One region of the Pseudoalteromonas sp. SWN29 genome, then DNA from elsewhere that is predicted to be linked to it. Evidence: predicted binding sites of a transcription regulator. Region 1 holds the regulator's gene; the other holds the start of a gene.
The links. Region 1 encodes MetJ, which represses methionine synthesis genes. Its sites were predicted from a motif close to TAGACGTCTAGACGTCTA; they were not measured.

Region 1 (3,436 bases):
TAAATCACTTTGATGGTTATTTAACTGCAATAAAATATCGGCGACTGCTTGAGTATCTTCTTTTTGATAACTTTGCCAAAGTAATACTAGCGTATCGGTTGTCTTACCCGCAGCCGATACCACCACACAATCACCTGGTTGAGTATGCGTAATTATTATTTTTGCTACACTTTGATAGCGATCGCTCGAGCTTAAACTCGAGCCACCAAATTTATGTATACAATTGACCATATTTATACCAATTCGCTTAATTAAGTAGTCTATTTTGAGGTAAGAAAACCGTGCCGATAACAAGGCAAAAATTTCGTTATTTAGTTGTTATCACTAATTGCTCCTGCATTGCTCTACCTCCTGCATCCATGCAGTCGTATATCAGAAATTTTTAACGACGTTAGCGTCCGGTTTAATCCCTCAAATTGATTAGGTATTATTGTGGATTGGTATTACTTACCAAAGCGCCGGACGGGCTGCACTTAATTTAACGTTACCACCAGAAGTGCCTGCACCTTTGCCAACACGGCCAACATTTTTATTTTGCCCTGGTTTTACAAGTTCAAACACGCGCTCAAAATCAGCGACTAAATCGTGTATATCTTCAATACCTACCGAAATACGAATAAGCGTATCGCCAACACCCGCCTCTAAACGTGCTGTTGCATCCATGCCTGCGTGCGTCATGGTTGCAGGATGACAAATTAAGCTCTCTACGCCACCTAGTGACTCAGCTAAACTAAACGTTTTAAGGCTAGTTAAAAATGCCGCAGCGTCGTTTATATCGCCTTTAATATCAAAACTAACCATGCCACCAAAACCAAGTTGTTGTGCTTTAGCCAGCTGATGTTGAGGATGTGACTTAAGACCAGGGTAATAAACTTGGCTTACAAATTCAGAGTTTTCTAAGTACTCAGCTATTGCCAGTGCATTTTCTTGATGCTGCCTTAGGCGCACATTTAAAGTACGTAAACCACGCAGCGTTAAATAGCTATCAAAAGGCGCACCCGTAATACCAATGTTATTAGCCCACCAAGCAAGCTCATCGCCTAGCTCTTGTGTTGCGGCAATAACAGCGCCGCCCACAACATCTGAGTGTCCGTTAATGTATTTAGTAGTTGAATGCACCACAATATCAACACCAAACTTAATAGGATTTTGTAAGGCCGGTGACAAAAACGTGTTATCTGCAGCCACCAATGCACCGCATTTTTTTGCAACATCGGTAACCGCTTTAATGTCAGTTAAACGAAGTACTGGGTTACTTGGGGTTTCTATCCAAATAAGCTTAGGTTTAATTGCTAAAATTTGTTGCAGGCTTTCTGCTTTTGTTAAATCGAGTATTTCGAGCTTTAGTAAGCCGCGTTTTTGCAGCGATGTAAATAAACGATAACTACCACCATAACAATCATGTGGAATTACTAGCGTATCGTCACTGTTAAGTAGCTGAGTAGCTAAATGTACGGCAGCCATGCCTGTAGCAGTAATTATGCCGCGAGCACCACCTTCAAGCTTAGCAAGCGTTTCAGCTAAAATATCCCGATTAGGATTGCCGCTACGACCATAGTCATACTCGCGTTTAGTATCAAAGTCGGCAAACGAATACGTAGTCGATAAATAGATTGGCGGTACTACCGCTCCATGATGTTTATCAGCATCAACGCCGTTACGCACAGCAATGGTTGCTTTATTTTCTTCGCTCATATTCGTCACCTGATTAATTTGGATGTTTAGACGTCTAAAAGAGTAAGTTATCCATTTTGATAAGTCAAAGTATTTTAAAGCTCTAGATGGCTAAAAATAAAGATAGCCATAACTAACGCCACAATTAAGTTTGTTAAAGTGCGCCTATATTTACATTCACAATAGGCTTATTAAGGTAGATCTGTATCTATTATTTGACTATCTTTTTTAAATCGATAGAATTTCACGCATATTTACACGCTTTTTATGCCGTGTGAGAAATTAATAATCTGAGGCAACGATACATCTTATGGCTAAATGGAATGGTGAGTATATTCACCCATACGCAGAACACGGGAAAAAATCAGAGCAAGTTAAAAAGATCACCGTTTCGATCCCGCTAAATGTATTAAAGGTATTAACTGACGAACGTACACGTCGTCAAATCAACAACCTTCGCCATGCTACAAATAGTGAATTGCTATGCGAAGCGTTTTTGCATGCTTTTACTGGCCAACCTTTACCAAATGACGACGACCTACGTAAAGATAACGCAGAAAAAGTACCTGAAGAAGTTAAAAAAATAATGCAAGAAATGGGTCTAGAAGTACCTGTTTTAAACGAAGAATAATACCAATTCCATTAAGTATGTGATCTAAATTTTACGCCGAAAAAATAATTCAGTTCTAGGCGTAAATTGATGTAAATGGTTATTCCCTTTGCGAAATTTACAACAAAGAAATGGGTTGTTTTAGCAAGTAAAATAGATCAGCTATTTATTGGAATTGGTATAAATATTACAAAGACATAAAAAAACCTCAGTTAATACTGAGGTTTTTTTATGTCTAAATTTTATTGCATAGCTCTACTGTGTAGATTTATTGCATATAATTTTCTGGTAAATCAATTTGTGCTACACCCGACTCAACAGCAGCAAGTGCAACAGCTCTTGCTATACGCGGTAGTAAACGTGGATCCATTGGTTTTGGAATAATATACTGCGCACCAAATTCTAGTTTATCAACACCAGCGGCTTTTAAAACCTCTGCTGGTACAGGTTCTTTGGCAATACTACGAATAGCCTCTACTGCAGCAATTTTCATTTCATCGTTAATAGCGCTTGCACGTACATCAAGTGCACCACGGAAAATAAACGGGAAGCATAAAACATTATTAACTTGGTTAGGGTAATCAGAGCGCCCTGTTGCCATAATTAAATCGTTGCGTGCGCCGTGCGCAAGTGCAGGATCAATCTCAGGATCTGGATTTGAACACGCAAACACAACCGGTTTTGCTGCCATTAGCTTTAAATCTTCAGCCGCTAATAAGTTAGGGCCAGAAACGCCTACAAATACATCCGCATCTGCAATTACATCTTGCAGCGTACGTTTATCCGTATTGTTAGCAAAAAGCTGTTTATATTCGTTTAAGTCATCGCGACGAGTATGAATAACACCTTTACGGTCAAGCATGTAAATGTGCTCACGCAGTGCACCACACTTAATTAACAGCTCCATACACGCAACTGCTGCAGCGCCAGCCCCTAAACATACAATAATTGCATCTTCAATTGATTTACCTTGTACTTCTAGCGCGTTGAGCATACCAGCAGCCGTTACAATTGCAGTACCGTGTTGATCATCATGAAAAACCGGAATACTACAACGTTCAATCAATGCCTTTTCAATTTCGAAACACTCTGGGGCTTTAATATCTTCAAGGTTGATACCGCCGAATGTGTCGGCAATGTTGGCAACCGTAT
Region 2 (3,436 bases), on a different contig from region 1:
AATACGAATAAATTACGAAAAGATCGCGATAAAAAACGTATTACAGGCAAAAGAGAGCCAAGTAGACGTCGTAAATAATAGCTTTTACTTTGCTTTTTTGCCTATACTGGAGCTACTAAATAGCCGAGGTAAAGTTAATGTTTGAAACTGATAAATGGGCATTCTCTGGTATTGATGGCCAAATATCTTTGCATAAATGGCAAAAAACAATCGACCTTATAACGGGGCTTTTTTCAGCCCCGTCGGGTTATATAGTTCAGGCAACAAGCAAAGGCTATCGCGTTGTTATTAGAAGTAACGAAGGTGGCTCTAACTTTGAGACCAATCCTATACTTCCTCCTCAAACACCTCTGTTTTGTCGGTACGTTGCTGAAACTAAAAATATTTTATATGTTAATGATGCAAGCAATAACGATGCATGGAACACCCTACCAGAAGTCGTTGAAGATGGTGTTGAATCCTACCTAGGTTTACCTATTCATTGGCCTGAAGGCGAAGTATTTGGCACGCTATGCTTAAAAGATACTCAGAAAACAAGCTATACCGATGAATACTTTGAACTCATAGAACAACTACGTGATTTGATTGAAGACGACCTAGCGCTTGTGTATAGCTATGAGCAAATGCGCGAAATAGCCATGTTAGACTCATTAACGAATATTTATAATCGCCGAGCACTTAACTTATTAGCCCAGCAAAAACTTAACTTAGCGCTACGTTTAGGCTTTGACGTGTGTTGTTTGTTTATTGATATAAACGACTTTAAAAAATTAAACGACACTTGCGGACATGAAGTGGGCGACAAAGCATTAATTATATTGGCAGATACGTTAAAAACGCATTTAAGAGATGCGGATATAATAGGGCGTTTAGGTGGCGATGAGTTTGTTGCAGTAATGCAAGTAAGCGATAAAAGTAAAATTAACTACATCATGGATAAAATATCCTCTGAGTACTCAAAAGCCTTACTCAAAGAGGAGGTTTGCGATTTATCGCTTAGTATTGGTTATAGTTTTACTAATAAACAAAAGCAGCCCTTTGAAGCGCTATTAAATGATGCAGACCACGCAATGTATAAAAATAAACAAGCGTATAAGCTCGCTAAAAAAGCACAATAATAAAAGCATTTTACTTAATCTTTGCCCATAAAAAAGCAAGCCATTAGGCTTGCCTAGAAGGGTGTTAATTTGTTTAAGCTATTAGCTTCTCAGCTAGATTTAATTCCATTGTAGCCTTTAGTAAACGATATAAGTTAATTGACGCGTCAATTTCTTCTTTACGGTTTGTTAAGCTTTCAATATTTAAACCCAGCGGTACATCTAAATGCGCACAGCTTTTAATTATTAAGTCGAGGTTTTCGCGGCAAATACGCACTGATTCGCTTAATGTATTGTCTGCATCAAGCATGCGCCATTTTGTAGCTTCTGGCACTGAGATACCCAGCCACTTCATAAAGTCTAAGGTTTTTTCGCCGCCGCACGGGGTAAACGTTAATATAATACGTTGTGGTGTAATACCTTGTGCTTTACATGTACGCGCGTAACTAGTGATTAACTCTATAGTCGCTTGTGCGTCGTAAACAGCTTGCGATATAAAAAACTGACAACCTTGTGCTGTTTTTTCTATTAATCGTTCGTGCTCATTTCGTTTGCTTGAATGGCGCTCAGCAATAGTAACGCCACCTAAAAAGAAATCATCTGATTGTTCAGCCAATGCTTTATATGCATCTGGCAGGCTTAACTTTATATCGCCTACCGATGACGGGCTACCTACTAAAACTACATTTTGTAAATCGTAGTCGTTTTTAGTTTCACTTAACCAATCTTTAAATTCGCCCACGCCACGCTGCGCCACACTTTTATAAGTAATCACATCTTGTGCAGATAAATTACGAATTAAATGGCTGTATTCACGCGGATCAACGGTTTGTTTAAACGCAAATGGACGATCTTGATTTGTACGGCTGCTTTCGTCTTGAATGTCGTAAATTATTACACCGTCGTATTCAATTTCGTGTAAGCGACCCAGTAGCTTTTCTGCAATGGTTTTTAATTGCGCTTTATCGGTGCCAATTTTAGGCGGCGTAGTACCAATAAGATAAACACCTTGCTTGGTGTCCTCTATTTTCTCTTTTAATGATAAAGCCATAATCCTCATTCCAGCCAAGTGCGTGTTGATGGATTTAATATAGCAGCCATTTAGACGTCTAGATAGATTTATTTAATGAAAGTTTTTCAACTAACATGATGTTTATTCATAGTGCATGTTCCCATTACTTATAATTGACACAGTTGTTTACATAATAAATTCCTTTGGGACTCTTATATTTATTGGCTTTGGGGCATAATCGAGGGTGAGTTAGTGTTAAATCTAACAATAAATTTGCTCAATTTAAAAAGGGACAACAATGAAATTTAAATTATTAGCAACCAGCTTAGCGGTATCGCTGGCGTTAACCGGTTGCGCAATGCAGCAAAACCAAAGCACGCAAACAACAGCACAACAAGAACAAGTAAATAAAGCTGATGATCGTGTTTTTTCACAAGATTACTTAATTGAAGAACTAGAAAACGGCTTACGCGTAATGGTTGTTAAAACCGATTACCCCGATGTAGTGTCGCTGCAAATTCCGGTATCGGTTGGATCGCGTAACGAAGTTGAAGAGGGCAAAACAGGTTTTGCTCACTTTTTTGAACACATGATGTTTAAAGGCTCACAAAAATACCCTGAAGATGTGTATTCAGACATATTAAAAAATTCAGGTGTTGATAACCGCGCGTATACAACAAACGATTACACCAACTACCATTTAAACTTTTCAAAGCAGCATCTTGATAAAGTACTTGAGCTTGAAGCTGATATTTTTCAAAACTTAACCTACACCGAAGAGCAATTTAGAACCGAAGCACAAACGGTAAAAGGTGAGTACTTAAAAAACAACGCGAGCCCAGTTCGTAAATTATTAAGCGCTGTACGCGAAGAAGCGTTTGATAAGCACACGTATAAACACACCACTATGGGCTTTTTTAAAGACATAGAAGCGATGCCTGATCAAATGGCGTACGGTAAAGAGTTTTTTGCTAAATTTTATAAGCCTGAGTATGTATCGATTGTAATTGTGGGCGATGTAGAGCCAGAAGAAACAATGGCTATGGTTAAAAAGCATTGGGGCAGCTGGAAAAAAGGTAACTACGTTGCTGACATTAAAGCAGAGCCTGTGCAACAAGCACCAAAATATTTGCACCAGCAAGATGAAGCGCTACCAGGGCATTGGTTGCTTGTATCGTACAAAGGCGCTGCGTGGGAGCCTGCTAAAAAAGACAGGGCAGCACTTGATTTAATCTCACAGCTTTATTTTTCAAATAATTCAGATTTATATCAAGAGCTAGTGGTCGACAAACAAATTGCCAGCCAAATGTTTACCTATAACCCAGAG

Region 2: a site for MetJ is predicted at 2,192-2,209, ahead of I6F53_RS05195 (methylenetetrahydrofolate reductase). Genes of this name have one in related genera too.

Annotation. Positions count from the first base shown of each region.
Region 1 is NZ_JADYXE010000001.1:158,150-161,585, forward strand. Features, by position in the region: gene metL (bifunctional aspartate kinase/homoserine dehydrogenase II) at 1-231, opposite strand, end outside; gene metB (cystathionine gamma-synthase) at 448-1,695, opposite strand; gene metJ (met regulon transcriptional regulator MetJ) at 1,985-2,305, shown strand; gene I6F53_RS00680 (malic enzyme-like NAD(P)-binding protein) at 2,553-3,436, opposite strand, start outside.
Region 2 is NZ_JADYXE010000009.1:42,377-45,812, reverse strand. Features, by position in the region: gene I6F53_RS05205 (DEAD/DEAH box helicase) at 1-78, shown strand, start outside; gene I6F53_RS05200 (sensor domain-containing diguanylate cyclase) at 138-1,118, shown strand; gene I6F53_RS05195 (methylenetetrahydrofolate reductase) at 1,192-2,148, opposite strand; gene I6F53_RS05190 (M16 family metallopeptidase) at 2,408-3,436, shown strand, end outside.